3 regions of the Kitasatospora sp. NPDC051164 genome follow, and region 2 is predicted to be linked to each of the others. Evidence: riboswitches for the same ligand, from Rfam matches in the RefSeq annotation. Region 2 holds a riboswitch; each other region holds the start of a gene.
What was found. Region 2 has a riboswitch for S-adenosylmethionine ahead of ACIBEC_RS29060 (IclR family transcriptional regulator). Riboswitches for the same ligand answer to the same signal wherever they lie in the genome.

Region 1 (7,071 bases), on a different contig from region 2:
GGTGCAGGAGGCGGCGCGGGTCCGCAAGTAGACCGTACGGAGGGCCCGGCCGGTGAGGCCCGGCCCCGGGGGTTCCCGGGCCGGGCCTCGACGTGTCTTCATGCAGAAGAGCCGCTCAGGGGAGCGTGATCGCGTAGGCCTTGCGGAGGGTCTCGTGGACCGTCCACGTGGTGCGGTCGCCCTCCCGCAGGACCGCGCAGTCGCCGGGGCCGACCTCCAGGGTCGGGCCGCCCTCGATCTCGATGGTGGCCCGGCCGCTGAGCACCACGAACATCTCGTCGGCCTCGACGTCGGTGACCACGCCGGGGGTGATCTGCCAGATGCCGCGCAGCTGACGGCCGTCGGCGGACTCGGCGAGGACCCTGCCGGTGACCTCGGGAGCGCCGGAGACGATCTGGGACGGGTCGAGCGGGTCGGGTTCGAGGTCGGCGGCGGGGATGTGCAGGGCGAAGCTGGGCGTGGTCATGGGGCGACGTTAGCGGCGGCGGGGGAGCGGTGGGGCGAGCAGTGTGTGTCGGGGTCGCGCGGGAGAATGACACTCCGTAGTGGCGGGCTCAGGCGTGTGGAGGTGGGTGCGGTGGGCGAGCTGAGTGCGCGGGACCGGGCGGTGCTGGCGCTGGAGGGGCGGCAGTGGCGGACGGCGGGCGCCAAGGAGCGGGCGATCCGCGAGGAGCTGGGCCTCTCCTCCACGCGGTACTACCAACTGCTGAACGCGCTGCTGGACCGGGAGGAGGCGCTGGCGCACGCGCCGGTGCTGGTGAACCGGCTGCGGCGGGTGCGGGCCGCCCGGAGGGAGGCGCGCTGAGCCGGGCGTTCCGCGCCGGGGCCGGGGGTATGTGCCCCGGTATGGGATTCGGTTTGGGATTCGAAGAGACGTGGGCGCCGGGCACCGAGGCCGGACGGGAGGGCGTGCGGGCGATCCTGCGGGCGCCCCGGGAGGCGGTGATCGGGCTGGACTTCGACGGGACGCTGGCGCCGATCGTCGCGGACCCGAGCCGGGCCAGGGCGCACCCGGGCGTGGCGGGGGCGCTGCGGGTGCTGGCGTCGTCGGTGCGGTCCGTGGTGGTGGTGACGGGGCGGCCGGCGCTGTTGGCGGTGGAGTACGGCGGGCTGGCCGGGGTGCCGGGGGTCGTGGTGCTGGGGCACTACGGGGCCGAGCGGTGGGAGGACGGCGAGGTGACGGCGCCGGAGGTGCACCCGGGGGTGGCGGGGGTGCGGGAGGTGTTGCCGGGCGTGCTGGCGCGGGCCGGGGCGCCGGCGGGGACGGGCGTGGAGGACAAAGGGCGCTCGGTGGCGGTGCACACGCGGCGGACGGCGGCGCCCGAGGAGGCGCTGGAGCTGCTGCGTGCGCCGGTGGGGGAGCTGGCGGCCGAGTACGGACTGGTGGTGGAGCCCGGGCGGCTGGTGCTGGAGCTGCGGCCGCCGGGGGTGGACAAGGGGGCGGCGCTGACCGGGTTCCTGCGGGAGCGGGGGGCCCGTTCGGTGCTGTACGCGGGGGACGACCTGGGGGACGTGGCGGCCTTCGCGGCGGTGGAGAAGCTGCGGGGCGAGGGCGTGGCCGGGCTGCTGGTGTGCAGCGGGGCGGTGGGGGACGCGCCGGTGCGCGAACTCGCCGACCGGGCGGACCTGGTGGTCCCGGGCCCGGCCGGCGTGGTGGCGCTGCTGGAATCGCTGGGGGAGGCGCTTACAGCGCGTTGAGCTGGTCGAGGAACCACTGCTGCGGGGGGAGTGCGGTGGCCGCCGCCGCGAGGCGCTTGGTGCGGTCGGCGCGCTCCTCCTCGGGCATGGTGAGGGCGGCGTGCAGGGCGTCGGCGGTGGCGATGACGTCGTACGGGTTGACCGTCAGGGCGTCGTCGGCGAGCTCCGCGTGGGCGCCCGCCTCCCGGGAGAGGACCAGGGCACAGCCGTGGTCGGAGACCACCGGGACTTCCTTGGCCACCAGGTTCATGCCGTCCCGGATGGGGTTGACCAGGGCCACGTCGGCCAGGCGGTAGGCGGCGAGGGAGCGCGGGAAGTCGTCGTTGACGTGCAGGATCAGCGGCTGCCAGGCGGGGGTGGCGAACTCGTCGTTGATCTCTTCCGCGAGGTCCTGGACGGCGGCCGTGTAGTTCCGGTACTCGGCCAGGTCGGTCCGGGACGGGTAGGCGAACGCGATGTGGACCACCCGGTCGTGCCACTCGGGGCGGGTGCGGAGCAGGTGCCGGTAGGCCTGGAGGCCGCGGACGATGTTCTTGCTCAGCTCGGTGCGGTCGACCCGGACGATGGTGCGGCGGTCGCCGACGGCTTCGCGCAGGGCGGCGAGGCGTTCGTCGACGTCGGGGCGGTGCGAGCGTTCGCGCAGGAAGTCGGCGTCGGCGCCGAGGGCGTGCACGCCGAGGCGGGTGGTGCGGCCGTCGAGGGTGACGGTGAGTGCCTCGTGGTCGACGGTGGCATCGAGGAGGTCCGCGCAGCAGGCGGCGAAGGCGCGGGCCCAGCGCTCGGTGAGGAAGCCGGCCCGGTCGGCGCCCAGGATGCCGGTGAGGACGGCGCGGGCGACGTCGTCGGGGAGCAGCCGGTAGTACTCGGGCGGGGCCCAGGGGGTGTGCGAGAAGTGGCCGATCCGCAGGTCGGGGCGGGCTGCGCGGAGCAGGGCCGGGGTGAGGGAGAGGTGGTAGTCCTGGACCAGGACCGCGGCGTTCGGGGCGGCTTCGGCCGCCAGGGCCTCGGCGAAGGCGGCGTTGTAGGCCCGGTAGGCGGCCCATTCGGTGCGGAAGGCGGCGTCGAAGGAGGGCGCGGTGGGGGTCGCGTAGAGCAGGTGGTGGACGAACCAGAGGGTGGAGTTGGCGACGCCGTTGTAGGCGCGGGCGAAGGTCTCGGGGTCGATGGCCAGCATCCGGACGGCCTGCCCGCCGACGTCGTGGCCGGCCAGGTCGAGGCGGCCGCGGGGGGCTTGCTCGGCGGCTCTGCGGTCCGCCTCCCCCAGGGCGGCGCAGACCCAGACCGCGTTCGGGTCGTCGATCGCGGAGAGGCCGGAGACCAGGCCCCCGCCGCCGCGCCGCAGGGTCAGCGTGCCGTCGTCGGCGGTGCTGAACGACACCGGTCCCCGGTTGGATGCCACCAGGACGGGGGCGGTGCCGGTCGCACTCGAACGTTCGGTCGTGAGATCGCCCATGGTTGGCATGTTGCCGTGGGTCAGGCGCGGCAAACCCGGGTCCCGTCCTCAGTTCCCCCGGGGCCGCCCTCGGTCAGTGGCGGATCGCGTATTCGGGGACGGTGTGCATCGGGGGGCGCTCCAGGGCGGTCACCGGGTGGGTGTGGGCAGTGAAGGCGCGGGTCTGCGGGTCGCGGGTGAACTGGGTGAGCTGCGGGAGGAGGAGGTCGGCGGAGGCCTTGAGCCGGTGGGCGCGGTCGAGGCGTTCGAGGGCGGTGCGGTAGATGGTGGCGGCCATCCGGCCGAGGGCCTGGCCGTCCTGGTGGCGGTGGTGCCGGACGCCGACGTCCACCTGGGCCAGGGCGTCCAGGCCTACCAGCTCCAACGCGTCGACCAGCAGGCCGAGTTCGACGCCGTAACCGGTGGGGAAGGGCAGTCGTTCGAGCAGGGAGCGGCGGGCCGCGTACTCGCCGCCGAGGGGCTGGACGAAACCGGCGAGTTCCGGCCAGTGGAGGTTGAGCAGGGGGCGGGCGACGAGTTCGGTGACGCGGCCGCCGCCGGCCGGGACGACGGCACCGGATTCCGTCTCGAGAGGACGGTCGTACATGGCCTTGACCAGCTGGATGGACTCGTCGGTCAGCAGGGGGCCGACGATGCCGGAGACGAAGGCCGGGTCGAACTCGCGCAGGTCGGCGTCCACGAAGCAGACGATGTCGCCGCGGGTGACCAGCAGCGAGCGCCAGAGCACCTCGCCCTTGCCGGCGGCGGCGGGCAGCCGGGGCAGGATGGCGTCGCGGTGCTCGACCCGGGCGCCGGCCTCGGCGGCGACGGCGGCGGTGGCGTCGGAGGAGCCGGAGTCGACCACGACGAGTTCGTCGACGAGCGGGAGGCGTTCCATCAGCTCGCGGCGGACGGTGCGGACGATGTCGCCGACGGTGGCCTCCTCGTCCAGGGCGGGGAGGACGACGCTGACCGTGCGCCCGGTGCGTTCCTTGGCCGCGAGGAGGGTGCGCACCGGCCGGTCGGCCGCGCTCCAGGAGCGGCGGCGCAGCCAGGACGCCGCCTGCGGAAGCAGCTCGGGAGTCGGTTCGGCGGGCACGGAAGTCTCCTCGGCGGGTGGGGTGGGACGGCTCATCTCGCGTGGCGGACGGTCCCGTTCAGGATTGACGCCTTCGGATACAGTCTTCGTACAGCGGCCGGACCTTCGCACGCCGGGGTCGCCGCTGAGTACCACCACAATTTCACAAGCTCATCCAGAGGGACTGAGGGAACGGCCCGTTGACGTCCCGGCAACCTTCTCGCGCGGCTGTTCTCGACAGGCCCCGGCGGGACAGGTGCCAATTCCGGCCTGTGGCGCGTCCGCGCCGCGGGGAAGATGAGGAGAGAGGCCTCGCCATCATGGCTATCGACACTGTCGCACCTGTTTCCGTGGACCTCGGCCCCGCCGTCGCGCTGTCCTGTCGGGAGTGCGGCACCCGATTCCCGCTCGGTCCCGACTTCGCGTGCCTGGAGTGCTTCGGCCCGCTGGAGATCGCCTACGAATTCGGCAGCGAGGGCGCCGAGGAGCTGCGCAAGCGGATCGAGGCCGGTCCGGCGTCCGTCTGGCGCTACGCGCCGCTGCTGCCGGTGCCGGCCGACGTGGCTTCCAAGCCCAACCTGAACCCGGGCTGGACCCCGCTGGTGAAGGCGGACAACCTGGGCCGGGAGCTCGGCTTCACCGCCCAGCTGCACATCAAGGACGACTCCGGGAACCCGACGCACTCCTTCAAGGACCGCGTGGTGGCCTGCGCCATCGAGGCCGCGCGGGCGTTCGGCTACACGACGCTGTCCTGCTCTTCCACCGGCAACCTGGCCGGCGCGGTGGGCGCGGCGGCCGCCCGGGCCGGGTTCCGGTCCTGCGTGTTCATCCCGCACGACCTGGAGCAGGGCAAGGTCGTCATGGCCGGGGTGTACGGCGGCGAGCTGGTCGGCATCGAGGGCAACTACGACGACGTGAACCGCTTCTGCTCGGAGCTGATCGGCGACCCGGCCGGCGAGGGCTGGGGCTTCGTCAACGTCAACCTGCGGCCGTACTACGGCGAGGGCTCCAAGACGCTGGCGTTCGAGATCTGCGAGCAGCTCGGCTGGCGGCTGCCGGAGCAGATCGTGATCCCGATCGCCTCGGGCTCGCAGCTGACGAAGATCGACAAGGGGCTGCAGGAGCTGATCAAGCTCGGCCTGGTCGAGGACCGGCCGTACCGGATCTTCGGCGCCCAGGCGGAGGGCTGCTCGCCGGTGTCGGCCGCCTTCAAGGCCGGCCGGGACGTGATCAAGCCGGTCAAGCCGGACACCATCGCCAAGTCGCTGGCGATCGGCAACCCGGCCGACGGCCCGTACGTGCTGGACATCGCCCGCCGGACGGGCGGCGCGGTGGAGGACGTCACGGATGCCGAGGTCGTGGCGGCGATCCGGCTGCTGGCGCGGACCGAGGGAATCTTCGCCGAGACCGCGGGCGGGGTGACCGTCGGCGTGCTGAAGAAGCTGGTCGAGACCGGACAGCTGGATCCGGCCAAGGAGACCGTCGCGATCAACACCGGCGACGGCCTGAAGACCCTGGACGCCGTCTCCGACGCCGGGATGACCGCCGTCATCCGCCCGACGCTGGACTCCTTCCGCGCCGCCGGCCTCGTGTCCGCCTGAACCACCTCCGCCCCGTGAGGCCCCACCCGCAAGGAGAGCCATGAGCGCCAACGTCCGCATCCCCACCATCCTGCGCACCTACACCGGCGGCGCCGCCGAGGTGACCGCCGAGGGCGTCACCCTGGCCGAGGTCATCGCCGACCTGGAGCAGAACCACGCGGGCATCTCCGCCCGCATCCTGGACGACGCCGGCAAGCTGCGCCGTTTCGTCAACGTCTACGTGAACGACGACGACGTGCGCTTCGCCGAGGGCCTGGCGACCGAGATCAAGGACGGCGCCAGCGTCTCGATCATCCCGGCGGTGGCCGGCGGCTGCTGAGCCGTGACGCCGGCTATTCGGCCGCCCGCCCGTACGGAATTCCGCTTTCCGTATGCGCGGGCGGCCGGTTGCATTCCGGCTGGAATATTTCCGAGTCGAGTCGGAGTAGAGTGTCGCTCGGCTGGGAACAGGGGTTCCCTTGCGGCCACCCGCGGTGTTCCGCCGGGGCGGCGTCCGGCCGGTGAGACCGGCTCGTGAAACATGTCAGGCGGATGTCAGAATTGCCGCGGGCATTTGGGTAATTCGTCCGCTATGTCCGGCGTTAAATGCCGAGATTTTCCCGATTCAGCCCGTGCTGTCCCTTGACGCTTCAGCGGAATTACCGGCGGCTGACCCTGTTGCAGAGGGCGTCGGTCCGGATACATTCAGCGGCGGTCGACGCAATCACCCGCTCACCGGAGGCCGTTGGGCGTCCCGTGCGGAGGGTTGCGGCGTGCACGGCTGCGCCCAGGGGGGGTTCCCCGGGCCGGCCTTCAAACCAATCCGGGCCCGCGACCTGCGGGCACGTGAAGGGCCAGCACAGCACTAGGGGAGTTCGGAATGGCTCAGGGCACCGTCAAGTGGTTCAACGCGGAGAAGGGCTACGGCTTCATCGCGGTCGACGGTGGTGCGGACGTCTTCGTCCACTACAGCGCGATCCAGATGGACGGCTACCGCACCCTCGAGGAGGGCCAGCGGGTCGAGTTCGAGATCTCTCAGGGACAGAAGGGCCCGCAGGCGGACATGGTCCGCGCCGCGGTCTGACCCCTTCCGACCCCAGGAGCTCGGCGCGGCCCTACGGCTGGTGACCACTCGCTTCTCGACGGGCCCGTGCGACACGCGTCGTGCGGGCCCGGCGGCGTCCCCGGGCGCCCCCGGCGACGGCTCGCGGGTTGCCGATTGGGCTTGCACTCGACCACCGTGAGTGCTAATCATTGGCGTTAGCACTCACAGCGTGAGAGTG
Region 2 (7,071 bases):
TGCGGGACGGGCAGTCCGTTCCGGCCGGGAGCTGTGAAGTGGCGGGCTACGCCTGGAGTTCCACCGAGGTGACGGCCGTCGAGGTCGCCGTGGACGACGCCGACTGGCAGCCCGCCGCCCTGGACGGGCGCGGCCCCGACCCCACCTGGCAGCGCTTCCGCCTGCGGTGCGACCTCGCCCCGGGCCCGCACCGCGTCCGCTGCCGGGCCACCGACTCCGCCGGGCGGGTCCAGCCGCTCACCGGGGACCGGAACGCCGTCCACGAGGTGCACGTGGTGGCCGAGGCGCGGGAGTCCGCCGGGGTCGGCGCGCGCCCGGCCGGGCGGTGATCGCTGGGGAAGCGCACAGACCGGGGCACAGGCGGACCGAACCGGGCGGGATGGGACGATACCTGCCATGTTTAGCAAGTCTCCATCGGTCCAGGGCGCCGGCGCCCCGCCCGACCCGCTCCTGCGGCTGCTGCTCGAACTGGGTGAGGCCCTGTTGGGCGGCGGTCTGCCCGTCCATGAGGTCGAGGAGGAGCTCCGCGGGCTGGGGCGGGCGCTGGGGGCTCCGCAGGCGCGGGTCGCGGCCCTGACCAACGGGCTGTTCGTCGCCCTGGGCGCGGACGAGGCCACCCGGTTCCAGCCGGTCGGCGCCGCGCTGCGGTTCGAGCAGACGGCCGCCGTCCTCCATCTGGTGCACCGGCTGCGCGCGGGTGAGCTCGACGGGCCCCGGGCGCTCGCCGAGCTGGACGGGATCCGGCGGGCGCCGGCCCGCTGGCCGGCGTGGGTGGCGGACCTCGGGGCGCTGCCGGTCGGGGTGGGGGTCTGCCTCTTCCTGCAGCCGGTCGCGGCGAACGTGCTGGCGGCCGGGCTCGGATCGTTGGTCGTGGCGGGGCTGACCGTGCTCGCACGGCGGTTGCCGTACCTGCGGCCGCTGCTGCCCGTCACAGCCGGGTTCCTGGTCGCACTGCTGGTCCTGTCGCTCGCGCGGGCCTCGCTGCTGGACGGCTCGTTGCGGACGATCGTGGCAACGCTGGCGATCCTGCTGCCGGGCGGGCTGCTGGTCACCGGGTTGTCGGAGATCGCCGCGGGTGCGGCCAGCGCGGGTACGGCCCGGCTGGTGTCCGGCGCGGTGCAGCTGGCGCTGTTCCTCGCCGGGGTGGCGGCGGCCGCGAGCGCGATCGGCATGCCGGCCACGGCGCTGGCCAATGTGCAGGTGGTCAAGCCGAGTTGGTGGGTGATCGGGCTGGGTCTGGCGATCGCCGTGGCCGGTGTGGTGGTCAACGTCAACACGCCGCCCTCGGCGATCCCGTGGATCGTCGCGGTGATCGCGGTCAGCGTCACCGTCCAGGTGGTGGTGGGATCGGTGCACGGCGCGGCGATCGGCGGCCTGGCCGGGGCGGTCTCCGCCGCGGTCGCGGCCACCCTGGTGCACTGGGTGCCGGGCGGTCCGCTCTGGCAGGTGCTCTACCTTCCGGCGTTCTGGATCGTGGTGCCGGGCTCCTTCGGCCTGTTGAACACCGCGCAGATCGAGGTCGGCAACGGCGCGCAGCCGGTGCTGGCGGCCGTGTCGGCGGTGTTCGGGGTGTCGATCGGCACCCTGATCGGCTCGGTGATCAGCCGGATCCCCCGCCCCTCCCTCCCCGTCCTGCAGCCTCGGGCGTGAGCCGGGCGGCGGGAGGGACGGGGAGGAGCGGGGCGAGGAGGAGCGGCCGACGAACCCGGTCAGGAGTGGCGTAGCGCTTCGGTGAGGCGGTGCGCCGCCTCGGTGACGGCCTGGGAGAGCTGGGCACCGGGGTGGCGGGTGAGCCGTTCGATCGGACCGGAGACCGAGACCGCGGCGACGACCCGGTTGGACGGGCCGCGGACGGGCGCGGACACGGAGGCGACCCCGAGTTCACGTTCGCCGATGGACTGGGCCCAGCCGCGGCGCCGTACGCCGCTGAGCGCGGTGGCGGTGAAGCGGGCGCCCTGCAGGCCGCGGTGGAGGCGTTCGGGTTCCTCCCAGGCGAGCAGGACCTGGGCGGCGGAGCCGACCTTCATGGGGAGGGTGATGCCCACCGGAACGGTGTCGCGCAGGCCGGAGAGCCGCTCGGCGGCGGCCACGCAGATCCGGACCTCGCCCTGTCTGCGGTAGAGCTGGGCGCTCTCGCCGGTGACGTCGCGCAGGTGGGTCAGGACCGAGCCGGCGGCGGCCAGCAGGCGGTCCTCGCCGGCGGCCGCCGACAGCTCGGAGACGCGCGGGCCGAGGATGAACCGGCCCTGCATGTCCCTGGTGACCAGGCGGTGGTGTTCGAGTGCCACGGCGATCCGGTGGGCGGTGGGCCGCGCCAGGCCGGTGGCGGCGACGAGTCCGGCCAGGGTGGCGGGACCGGCCTCCAGGGTGGCAAGGATCGAGGTGACCTTGTCGAGCACACCGACGCCGCTCGTGTTGTCCATGGAATGGATACTCCGTCTCAAATCCCGTGAGCGGCGGGTCGGCGCTGCTCACGGAGGCTCCGGGCGGGGAGCGGGGGTGGTCAGCGAGGACAGGCCGGAGAAGAAGTCGGCCGATTGCCTGCGCCGGGCACGAGACGGGTACGCGAAAGGGCCGGGGCGGGAAGCGCCCGGGCGAAGGACAGCACAGAGAGCACCGTGTCTCCTCATCTTTCCCGCGCCACAGTGGCGACAGGCCGGAGTTGGCACTGATCCCGGACGGCACGGCGCGTACTTCGGACGCCGGTCGACCGGGGAGTTGCCGGGGCTTCGTAGGGCCGGTCCCTCCACCCCTCTGGATGATTCGCGAGGAACCATACAAGACTCCCCGGGCAGCACGTCAAACCTCCACCCCTCACGCGCAGGCAGCGGCGGGCGGCCCGCCGACCGGGCCTTCCCCGGCGGGCCCTCCGGTGGGCCCGATTCGTGGGAGAGTGGAGGAGTCGGGAGTTCCGGCCTGAGCGGTGGCCGACCTCCCCCCGGAGACACTCCAGAGGTCTCCCATGACACAGCTGAACGAGATCCGCTCCATCGCCCCGGAGGCCCTCGCCGTCGCGGGCGTGCTGGACCCGCCGGTCGCGGCCGGGGCGGGATCGCGGGGCTACAACGACTTCGTCGACCCAGGCGACCTGCCGGACTCCGCGCAGCCGTGGCAGTGGCACTGGTCCCCCGACCTCCTGTCGCGGCTCGCGGAGGACAGCTGGCTGCAGGTGAAACTGGGCTACAGCTGGTTCGAGGCCGCGGGCAGCGCGGCCGGACCGGTGCGACTCACGCTGTACGGGGTGCCCCACCGGAGCCGGCACGCGCTGGCGACGCGCCTGGCCGAGGCCCGTCCCGCGGTCGGCGCGGTCTTCATCGCGGACGACACCCTGGAGCCGGAGCCCCGCTGGCAGTGGCCGCTGCGCCTCTGCGCCGTCACGACGGAGGCCGCCGAGGGCCTGTTCGCCGTGCTGGACCACGACGCGGAGGTAGCTCCGGTCATCGACGTGTACACCCTCGGCGAGCAGGACGGGGACTGCGACGTGCTGGCCGTCTCCGGCGCCGCCGAGTTCGACGCGCTGACGGTCGGCGGCGGCCTCAGCGCCGTCTGCCTGGCCTGGTGCGCCCCACAGCCGCCCGACCCGCACCAGCTGGCCCAACTCGACGCGGCCGCGCGTAGGCTCGACGCCTCCGGCTGGGTCGTCGCGGACCTCTCGGCGACCGGCGCGGTCGACTGGCTCGACCGGTTCGTCCGCCATCTCTCCGAGAACCTCGCCCTGGACGAAGCGGCCGGCCGCGCCGGCTCCTGGCTGACGGTGGCCCACCCCGGGCTCGCCGAGCACCACGCGGTGGCCGAGGGCCTGGCGGCCGCGGTCGAGCCACCCCCGGCCCCCGCGGTGCCGCCACCCCCGGTCGAGCCGGCCGAGCTGCCGGCCGGTGGCTCGGCCGAGCCGTACGCCGGTGGCCTCGGCGGGCAAGCGGCGGACGACCTCCGTCTCTCCGACCGGCGGCCGCCGCTCGCGGCCCTCACCGACCGGATCCGCCGCGCGGCCGCAGGCGTCCGGTTCAACGGGATACGACTCGGCGGGGTCGTGGCCGACGCCGTCCGGGAGGTCCGCCAGGCCGGAGCGGCGCCCGGCGTGACCAACGACCGCTACCTCCAGGCACTCGTCAGCGACCAGCAGACGGGCAACCGGCTCCTGCACGCCTTCCACGCCGGCGCGGTGAACGAGATCCACCTCCGGGTGGGTCCGCACAGCGCCGAGTGGCACCAGATGGCGTCCGCGTTCCCCGAGCAGGGCCTGGAGTTCCGGGGCGGGGCGGCGCGCCTCACGGTCACCTTCGACGAGGAGCGGGACCAGGCACTCCTCCACGAGCCCGTGGAGGTCTTCCTGCCCCGGCGGGGCGCCTCCAGCGAGGCCGTCTTCCCGGTGACGGTCGGCGCCCAGGAGCGGGAGATCCGGTGCACCGCGCGCGTCTACTACCGCAAGCGCCAGCTGCAGCGGCTGGTGATCAGCGGCCCGGTCGCGGCGTCCGACGACCCCGTGGACGGGCGGGAGATCGCGATCAACGGCGAAGCGTACGACTCGCTCGCCGAACCGCCGAGTCGGCACGACGACACCGACACCGACGCGAGCGCGGGCGCGGGCGCGGGCGACGCGGCCGACAGCGCGGCAACCGACGCCCGCTCGGCGACGATCCGGATCGTGAGCGACGAGGTCCTGGTGGTCGGCACCGGCGAGAACGGCCCGGTGCGGATCCCGGATCTCGACCGGTTCCGGGCCGGAATCCGGGGCCTGCTCAACCAGTCCGTGAACGAGGACGCCGCCGCCACCGGCCCCGCCACCGGCCCCGGCCCCGGCCCCGGCTCACCCACACCGGTCGCCCTGCTCCGCGGCCTCGCCCAGCAGGGCAGCTCCCTCTACCAGCAGTTGGAGCAGCAGGGGTGCAGCGGTTTGAAGGACGCCGCGTCGCTCCAGCTGGTGTCGGCCGAGACGGCCGAACTCTGGCCGCTGGAGTTCGTCTACGACTACGGGTATCCCGCCGACACCGCCAAGCTCTGCGACGGCTGGCAGCACGCCCTCGAAACCGGGACCTGCTCCTGCCGCCGCCCGGACCGCTCCGGCGTCCTCAGCCGCAGGACCATCTGCCCGCTCGGCTTCTGGGGCTTGCGCATGGTGATCGAGCGCCGGGTGGAGCGCGCCCAGCTCGACCGCAGCGTGGTCGAACAGGCCCCGCAGGGCACCCGCAGCACGCTGCGCCCGGTCGACGGCGCGCTCTTCGCGGCGAGCAGGATCGTCCGCAAGGCGGACCGGGACCACGCGGTCGGCACCCTGCTGGACTCATTCGGACCCGACGCCCTGCACACGGCCGACAGCTGGAAACGCTGGCGGCAGGTGGTCAAGACCGAAGGTCCCCCGCTGCTGCTGGCCGTTCCCCACCACGGACACGACCAGGGGGCGACCCCGGTCCTGGAGATCGGCCGGGCGAGCAAACTGCCGTCGCTCCTGATCGACCGCCGGGACATCGTCTCCGACCTGCACTCTCACGAGGTCGGCCCGGTCGTCATGCTGCTCGGCTGCAACACCGCCCAGGAGGACGTCAGTTGGCAGAACGTGGCAGCGAGGTTCCTGGAGAAGAGCGCCCCGGTCGTGGTGGGGACGCTGGTACCGACCCTCGGTCGCCAGGCGGCGGTGATGGCGGGCATCGCCGGCGTGATGCTCGCCGGGAACACCCGCGAGGACCTGACCATCGGCGAGTTGGTGCGCGACATCCGGCGGCAGCTGCTCCTCCGGGGTTGCACGCTGGCCATGGCAGTCGTGGCCTTCGGCGACGCCCGCTGGCTGGTCGGCAACCGACCGCCAGTGACCGACGACGGGCCGGCAGCGGTCGGCGGTGGGGGTGGTGGAGGTGGAGTTGGTGGTGGTGGCACACCGGAAGCCGCACCTCAAGGCGCACCGGGAGGCGGATCGTGATCACCATCGAGATGCTGCCCGCCGCACACGGCGACGCACTGTGGGTCGAATGGCCCGGCAGCGGAACGGCCGTCCACCGCATGCTGGTCGACGGCGGCCCGAGCCCCGTCTACCCGGCGGTCTTCGCCCGGGTGAAGGCACTGCCGGCCCGCAGCCGCCACCTGGACGTCCTGGTCGTGACCCATGTGGACGGCGACCACATCGAGGGCGTCGTCCGCCTCCTACAGGACCGCGCCGCGCTGAACCTCGCGATCGACGACGTCTGGTTCAACGGCTGGCCGCAGGTATCCGAACGGGCCGACCTGCTCGGCGCCGCCCAGGGCGAGATGGTCCAGGCACTGATCGACCGTCAGAAACTTTCCTGGAACGCCGCCTTCGGGCTTCCCCGCGCGGGGAAGGCACCGCCCGCCCTCTGCCTCGCCGACCGGGGAGCGCTGCCGACCGCCGAACTGCCCGGCGGCGCCCGGGCGACCCTGCTCTCCCCCGGCCGGCCCGAGCTGGACGCGCTGCTGCGGGAGTGGGGGCGGACGGTGAGGAGCCTCGGCATGACCCCCGGCGACCCCGACCAGGCCCTCGCCCTCCTGGCCCAGCGGAAGAACCTGCGCGGCCTCGCCACCGACCTCCTCGGCGGCGAACGGCTCGACACCTCCGTGCCGAACGGTTCGAGCATCGCCTTCCTGCTGGAGCACGACGGACACCGGCTGCTGCTCACCGGCGACAGCCACGGGGACGTCCTCGGGCGCGGTCTGGACCGGCTGCTGAAGCAACTCGGCGGGACCAGGCTCACGGTCGGCGCCCTCAAGGTCCCGCACCACGGCAGTGCGGCCAACACCACGGACGGCCTGCTGTCCCGGCTGGACACCCGCCGATTCCTCGTCTCGACCAACGGCGACAAGTTCCACCACCCCGACGCGGCCGCGATCGACCGCATGATCGCGGCGGTGGACCACCTCGACGCGGCGGACGGCAGCACGGAGGACGGCGGCGCCGCTCCGGCCGAACTCGTCTTCAACTACCGCAGCCGCACGACGGAACCGTGGGCCGACGCCGCGCAGCAGCGCGAGCGCCACTACACCGCCGTCTACCCGGCGGCGCCCGCGACCGGCACGACCGTGGAGGTCTGATCATGACCAGCATCGGTGTAGCCCTCTCCGGAG
Region 3 (7,071 bases), on a different contig from region 2:
AGCTGGTCCAGCAGCGCCGGGTCGTCCTCGGCCAGCCCGCGCCGCGCCACGTCGTGCGGCGAGGCCGCCCCCGGCACCACCGCCTCCACCAGGTCCGCCGGGCGGATCTGGGAGACCGGCAGTGCCAGCTCCCGCTGCAGCCCCTGGGCCGACTGCAGCACGGTGTCCAGCAGCAGCCGCAGCCGCATGTCCTCGACGCTGCGCCCCTCGCGGGCCGACCGGCGGCCCTGCTCGGCGGCGTTCTCCAGCTCGGAGACTCGGTGTTTGAGCCGCCGCGCCTCGGTCTCGGCCGCACTGCGCTCGGCCGCGCCCTGCGCCTTCGCGGCCTCCAGCTCCCCGGCCAGGCGGCGCGCCTCGGCCTGCGCCCGGCGGGTGTCGCTCTCGAGCGACCGCACCTTCTTGCGCAGCGACTCGGCCTCCCGCCGGACGCCCTCGAACTCCGCGCGCTGCCGCTCCAGGTCCGCCCGTGCGGCGGCCCGCACCTCGGCCAGCTCGGCCTGCAGCTTCTCCGCGAGCCGGGCCGCCTCCGCGGCCGCGTCCTCGGCGCCTGCCCGCTCGACCTCCTCGCCGACCTCGGCGACCAGCCGGCTCCAGCCCGCCGAACGCACCAGGTAGGCGGCGGCGGCGACGTCCATCGGATCGGCGGCGCCCGGGACACTGCCCGACTCCAGCGCCCTCACCAGGTCCGGCTGCCCCAGCCGCAGCCGCTCCGCTATCCGCACCCGGAACGCCGGCTCCGCCTCCAGCGCGGCCGCCAGCGCGGTGGCCGCGTACTTGGCGCGCCGCGCGGGGGTGAACTTCACGTACTGACGCAGGCTCTGCGGGAGCTCGCCCGGCGGCAGTCCGCCCAGCGCGTCCGAGGCCAGCCCGACCACGCGCCGGCGCACCCCCTCGGGCAGCGGCCGGTCCAGCTTCTCGGCGACGTGCTCCGACCCGGGCTCAGCGGACTCGGAGGTGTCAGGGGTGTCTGGAGTGTCTGGGGTGTCGGGCGCAGCGCTCTCCGCCGGTCCCGTCCCGGCGTCCGGCACCTGCTCCTGCGCAGCGGGCCGAAGCCCCTGCGCTTCGCCGGGCTCCTTCGCTGCGTCCACCACGTCCTCGGCTCCGATCCTGTTTCCGGCGGGGTACGGCCGCGACCGCCCCCTGTCGTCACGCTCCGTGCGTCTTGTCTGTATTGTCCCGTGCGGCGGACGGGCGCGCGGCGCACCGCCCACCACACCGGCGGGGATCAGCCCTGCTCGGTCGGGGCCTCCGCGCCCTCGGCACCCGGGCGGGCCACCAGCTCGACCTGGTCCACGGCGTTGCACCAGCGGCAGCGCACCGACTCGATGGTCTCGCTCAGCACCTCGGTCTCCTCGACCTTGGAGTCGCCGGCCAGGTCGAAGTGCAGGAACTCGGTGACCCGCGCGCTGCGGGTGACATCGAACCGGGTGAGGTTGCCGCACAGCGTGCAGCGCCAGCGCGTCTCGGCGGTCAGGGCGGGGACGGTCATCGGGGGGTCCTCTCGGGTGGTCCCTGCGTGGGCCAGGCGCTCCCCCCGGAGCCCCGGCATCGGCGGCGGGAGGCGGGATTGCCCGCCCCAAGCCTATTGCCTGGGGCAACCATCGCGACCACCGGTCAGCGGAATAGCGGGGCTAGTCCACCTGCCGTAAACCGCCGTGTCACCTGCGGCGCCCGGAGGGATGCTTGGCCGCATGGCGCTCGCGGCCCCCGACCACACCGCCGAGCGGGGCGGCCGGCCGGAGGCGGCCGCCCCGGCGGTCACCTACGCCCTGATCGCGGTCAACACCCTGGTCTTCCTGCTCGGCCCGGCCGCCGGACTCAATCCGCTGTACGGCCCCGGCCAGGCCCGGGTCTGCGCGGAGCAGCGGTACGAGCAGCGCTGGGGCGCCGTCCCGGCCGAACTGCTGACCGGGCGGCCGCTGACCGCCGCGCAGTTGACGGAGGCCCCCGACCCGGTCCCCGGCTGCCCGGCCGCCCCGACCCCGGGCAAGCACCCGGCGCTGTCCGCCCTCACCGGCCTCTTCCTGCACGCCGGCTGGCTGCACCTGCTCGGCAACCTGCTCTTCCTCCACGTCTTCGGCCCGACCGTCGAACGGCGGCTGGGTCGGGCCCGGTACGCCGTCTTCTACCTGGCGGCCGGCAGCCTGGCCACGTACGGCTTCGCGCTCGCCGAGGCGCACGCGCCGGATTCCACCCGGGTGCTCATCGGAGCCTCCGGCGCGATCTCGGCCGTCCTGGGCGCCTATCTGCGCCTGCACCCGCGCGCCCGGGTGACCACCCTCGTCCCGCTGTTGTTCTTCCTGCCGCTGCGCTTCCCGGCCTGGCTGGTGCTCGGCCTCTGGTTCGCCCTGCAGTGGTGGTCGGTGCATTCGGCGGGCCCGGGGGTGGCCTACCTGGTCCACGTGATCGGCTTCTCGGCCGGCTTCCTCTACACCTGCACGGTGGTTCGCCACCCCTCGCGACGACCCGGCTGACGCCCGATACGCTGGCGGCACCCCACAAAGGAGCCCGAACAGTGATCACCGCCATCGTCCTGATCAAGACCAGTGTCGACCGCATCCCGGAGATCGCCGAGGCCATCGCCGCCATCGAGGGCGTCAGCGAGGTCTACTCGGTGACCGGCGGATACGACCTGGTGGCGATGGTCCGGGTGCGCCGCCACGACGACCTGGCCGAGGTCATCCCGGGCCGGCTCAACAAGGTCCCGGGCGTGGCCCACACCGAGACCCAGATCGCCTTCCGCACCTACTCCCAGCACGACCTGGAAGCCGCCTTCGCCCTCGGCCTGGACGAGTAGCGGGGCCGGGGCCTCAGCCCTCCCGGCGGGTGTCCACGACGCAACGCCCGCCCTCGTTGCGGTAGTTCCAGGCCGCGCCGTCCGTGACCAGCTCCCGAACGGCGGTCAGGAAGCGGTCGATGTGCTCGTCCGGCGTCCCGGCGCCGAAGCTCACCCGGATCGCGTTCAGGCTGCGCTCACCCGGCAGCGAGGGCTCCGGCGCACCGCACTCCGACGGCGGGGTGTCCTCGTCACCGAGCAGGGTCCGCACCAGCGGGTGGGCGCAGAACAGGCCGTCGCGCACCCCGATGCCGTACTCGGCGGACAGCGCGGCCGAGAAGTGCGAGCTGTTCCAGCCCCGGACGACGAAGGACAGCACGCCCACCCGGGCGGAGCCGGCGCCGAACAGGTTCAGCACCTTGACCTGGGGGATCCGCGCCAGCCCCGCAGTCAGCCGGTCGACCAGCTGCCGCTCGCGGGCCTCCAGCGCGTCGAAGCCGGCCTCGCTCAGCGCCCGGCAGGCCGAGGCGATCGCGTAGGCGCCGATGACGTTCGGCGAACCGGCCTCGTGCCGGGCCGGGCCGGTGTGCCACTGCACGGCCACCGAGCCGTCCGTCTCCCGAGCCACCGTGCGGGTCGCTCCGCCGCCGGCCAGGTACGGCTCGGCCGCGTCCAGCCAGTCCGCCCGGCCGGCCAGCACCCCGGCGCCGAACGGCGCGTAGATCTTGTGGCCGGAGAAGGCGATCCAGTCGACGTCCAGCTCGCGCACCGAGACCCGGTGGTGCGGGGCCAGCTGGGCGGCGTCCAGCACCACCCGGGCACCGTTCCGGTGCGCGGTCTCGGTCAGCTCGGCGACCGGCCACAGCTCGCCGGTCACGTTGGAGGCGCCGGTGACGCAGAGCAGCTTGGGGCCCTCGGGCGCCTCGGTGAGCGCGGCGTCCAGGGCGGCCACCGCCTCGGCCCGCGAGCGCGGCGCGCGCAGGTAGGTGACGCCCAGTCCGGCGTGCGCCCAGGGCAGCAGCGAGGCGTGGTGCTCGGTCTCGAAGGCGAACACCCGGGTGCCGGCCGGAACGGCGGCGGCGAGCAGGTTGAGCGAGTCGGTGGTGGCCCGGGTGAAGACCACCTGGTCGCCCTCGCGCAGGTCGAGGAACTCGGCGACGGTGCGGCGGCTCTGCTCGAAGAGGTCGGTGGACAGCTGCGAGAGGTACCCGGCCCCGCGGTGCACGCTGCCGTAGTACGGCGCGTAGGCGGCGACGTCGTCCCACACCCGCTGCAGCGCCGGCGCGCTGGCCGCGTAGTCGAGCGCCGCGTAGCCGACCTTGTCACCGCTGGCGAGCGGGACCTGGACGTCGGCGCCGAGGACCGCGAGGGGGGTGCCGATCTCGGTGGAGAGAGACATGAGGATGCACTCCTTCGGGGGTATGGGACCCCGGGAGTGCCAAGTCGTCGGGCGTCCGCGCTTGCCGCACGGACGGTTTGCCGTGGCGACCCGGTCCTCACCCAGGGCACCCCGCCACGGACGGAGGGTTGCCGGACAGCAAGCTGGGGCTTTGGCGCTGTCACTCATGACCTGCCGAAGACTCTAGGTCGGGTCCAGCGGGTGGTCAAACGGGCATCCACCATCCGGACAGCCGGGGAGCCCGCGCCGGCGTACCGGCACGGGCTCCCAACTACCGCTTCAGCTCCGGCTGGTGGCCTCCGACCAGCGCCGCAGCAGGTCCTGCGCGGCGCCCGAGTCGATGGCCTCCGCCGCCCGCGCCATGCCCGCCGCGAGCTGCTCCACCAGCGGCGCGTCGCCCAGGTCGAGCGCGACCAGCGCCGCCGCCGTGTTCAGCAGGACGGCGTCCCGCACCGGCCCGCGCTCGCCCGCCAGCAGCCGGCGCGCGACCTCGGCGTTGTAGGCGGGGTCCCCGCCGCGCAGCGTCTCGATGCCGACCAGTTCGATGCCGACCTCCCGCGGGTCGAAGGAGGTCTCGGTGACCACCCCGTCGCGCACCACCCACACCCGCGAGGTGGTGGTGATGGTCAGCTCGTCCAGCCCGTCGTCGCCGCGGAAGACCAGCGCCGTCGAGCCGCGCCGGGCGAGCACGCCGGCGATGAGCCCGGCCAGCCGCGTGTCGAAGCAGCCGATGGCGTGGGAGGTGACCTTGGCCGGGTTGGTCAGCGGGCCGAGGATGTTGAAGGCCGTCGGCACCCCGAGGTCGCGCCGGGCGGTGGCGGCGTGCCGCATCGAGGGGTGGAACTTCGCCGCGAAGCAGAAGGTGAGTCCGACCTCCTCGGCGACCTGGGCGACCCGCCGGGCGGAGAGGTCCAGCGCCACGCCGAGCTTCGCCAGCACGTCCGAGGACCCGGTGGACGAGGAGGCGGCCCGGTTGCCGTGCTTGACCACCTTGGCGCCGGCGGCCGCCGCGACGATCGCCGACATCGTGGAGATGTTGACGGTCTTCGCCCGGTCGCCGCCGGTGCCGACGATGTCCACCGCCGGGCCGGGGATCTCCAGCGGTTCGGCGTGCGCGTACATCGCGTCCACCAGACCGGTGACCTCGTCGACCGTCTCGCCCTTGGCCCGCAGCGCGATCATGAAGCCGGCCACCTGGGCGGGGGACGCCTCGCCGCTCATGATCCGGTCCATGGCCCACGCGGTGGCCGAGCGGTCGAGGTCCTCCCCCCGCAACAGCGCCGCCAGGATGTCCGGCCAGGAGCGGACCACCTGCGCGGGGTCGCTACCGCCGTTCGCAGGGTTCACGTTCACCATGGCTGACTCCAGCTGTTGTCGGTTCCCCCGCTCCGGGGGACGTCCGTACGGTTGGGAGCCAGCCTATCCAGCGGCGGGGCGCCTACGGCCCTGTCTTCTCTAGTACTGAGACACCGCCGCTCAGCGGCCGGCCGGAGCCCGCTTCGCCAGCCGTGCCCGCAGCAGGGTGGCGACCGCCTCGGCCAGCGCCACCGGGTCCACCGGTCGGGAGATCGCGGCATCGGCCCGGCTCCAGGCGGCGAGCCAGGAGTCCTGCGGCCGGCCGATCAGCACCAGCACCGGCGGGCAGCCGTAGATCTCGTCCTTCAACTGGCGCCCGAGCCCCAGCCCGCCGGCCGGGACCGCCTCGCCGTCCAGCACGCAGAGGTCCACGCCACCCTTCTCCAGTGCCTTGAGCACCGCGGGGGTGGTCGCGCACTCCAGGTAGGACAGCTCGGGAAGATCCTCGGCAGGCCGGCGGCCGAGCGCCGTCAGCACCTGCTCGCGGGTGTTGCGATCGTCGCTGTAGACGAGGACGGTGAGCGTCTCATCGGTCGTGTACGCCATGGACCCTGCTCCCTCAAGTGTGATCCGGACCACGTTCGCCTGATCCGGATGCTACTCCCGATCACCCTCCGCCGAGGGCCCCTCGCGCACGTTCCTGCTCAAGGCGCCGCGCCCTGGGCTCACCCGCCTGGAGGACGGCCCGTCACCCGGGCCCGCCCAGTCCACCCGTACGGCCGACCCCGGCCTCTCCCCCTACCTCCCGCGGCTACTCCGGCCGTGCGGCGACGCGCCGGGCAACGGGGTCGTAGGCTGCTCCGAGGAACCGTCAGAAAAGGGACACGCCGCTGCTCAGCCCCCATCCGGGCACCCCGTCGCCCCCCAAGCGGGCATACCGCACGCACCGGACACTCCGAGGGACACCCCCCGGCGTGAAGACGGAATAAGGGACCGACATAATGTCCGTCGTGGCGACAGCAACAGCAGTAGAAACCGGGCACGCGCACGGATCGGTCAACCGGCCGAACATGGTCAGCGTCGGAACGATCGTCTGGCTCAGTTCCGAGTTGATGTTCTTCGCGGCCCTCTTCGCGATGTACTTCACGCTCCGCTCCGTCAAGGGAGCCGAGTTCTGGACCGAGAAGGCTCACGCCCTCAACGTGCCGTTCTCCTCGGTCAACACCACCGTCCTGGTGCTCTCCTCGCTCACCTGCCAGCTCGGCGTGTTCGCCGCCGAGCGCGGTGACGTGAAGAAGCTCCGCATGTGGTTCATCATCACGTTCATGATGGGCGCGGTCTTCATCGGCGGCCAGGTCTTCGAGTACACCGAGCTGGTCAAGAAGGACGGCCTGTCGCTGTCCTCCGACCCGTACGGCACGGTGTTCTACCTGACCACCGGCTTCCACGGCCTGCACGTGACGGGTGGTCTGATCGCCTTCCTGCTGGTCCTGGGACGGACGTACGCAGCCAAGCGCTTCACGCACGAGCAGGCCACCGCCGCGATCGTCGTGTCGTACTACTGGCACTTCGTCGACGTCGTGTGGATCGGCCTGTTCGC

Region 1: it holds a riboswitch for S-adenosylmethionine, as region 2 does, so the genes downstream of both, thrC (threonine synthase) here and ACIBEC_RS29060 (IclR family transcriptional regulator) in region 2, are expected to answer to the same signal.
Region 3: it holds a riboswitch for S-adenosylmethionine, as region 2 does, so the genes downstream of both, ACIBEC_RS07590 (aminotransferase class V-fold PLP-dependent enzyme) here and ACIBEC_RS29060 (IclR family transcriptional regulator) in region 2, are expected to answer to the same signal.

Annotation. Positions count from the first base shown of each region.
Region 1 is NZ_JBITFB010000009.1:2,628-9,698, forward strand. It holds gene ACIBEC_RS15100 (extracellular solute-binding protein) at 1-31, shown strand, start outside; gene ACIBEC_RS15105 (cupin domain-containing protein) at 116-466, opposite strand; gene ACIBEC_RS15110 (DUF3263 domain-containing protein) at 533-805, shown strand; gene otsB (trehalose-phosphatase) at 847-1,698, shown strand; gene ACIBEC_RS15120 (trehalose-6-phosphate synthase) at 1,685-3,151, opposite strand; gene ACIBEC_RS15125 (glucosyl-3-phosphoglycerate synthase) at 3,225-4,205, opposite strand; SAM riboswitch class I at 4,377-4,512, shown strand; gene thrC (threonine synthase) at 4,529-5,809, shown strand; gene ACIBEC_RS15135 (MoaD/ThiS family protein) at 5,850-6,128, shown strand; gene ACIBEC_RS15140 (cold-shock protein) at 6,669-6,872, shown strand.
Region 2 is NZ_JBITFB010000021.1:87,901-94,971, forward strand. It holds gene ACIBEC_RS29050 (molybdopterin-dependent oxidoreductase) at 1-329, shown strand, start outside; gene ACIBEC_RS29055 (threonine/serine exporter family protein) at 397-1,650, shown strand; gene ACIBEC_RS29060 (IclR family transcriptional regulator) at 1,710-2,423, opposite strand; SAM riboswitch class I at 2,624-2,765, opposite strand; gene ACIBEC_RS29065 (hypothetical protein) at 2,963-5,914, shown strand; gene ACIBEC_RS29070 (MBL fold metallo-hydrolase) at 5,911-7,038, shown strand; gene ACIBEC_RS29075 (hypothetical protein) at 7,041-7,071, shown strand, end outside.
Region 3 is NZ_JBITFB010000004.1:114,057-121,127, forward strand. It holds gene ACIBEC_RS07570 (NYN domain-containing protein) at 1-911, opposite strand, end outside; gene ACIBEC_RS07575 (hypothetical protein) at 1,226-1,489, opposite strand; gene ACIBEC_RS07580 (rhomboid family intramembrane serine protease) at 1,692-2,474, shown strand; gene ACIBEC_RS07585 (Lrp/AsnC ligand binding domain-containing protein) at 2,516-2,797, shown strand; gene ACIBEC_RS07590 (aminotransferase class V-fold PLP-dependent enzyme) at 2,811-4,175, opposite strand; SAM riboswitch class IV at 4,228-4,347, opposite strand; gene trpD (anthranilate phosphoribosyltransferase) at 4,455-5,531, opposite strand; gene ACIBEC_RS07600 (hypothetical protein) at 5,652-6,077, opposite strand; gene ACIBEC_RS07605 (heme-copper oxidase subunit III) at 6,473-7,071, shown strand, end outside.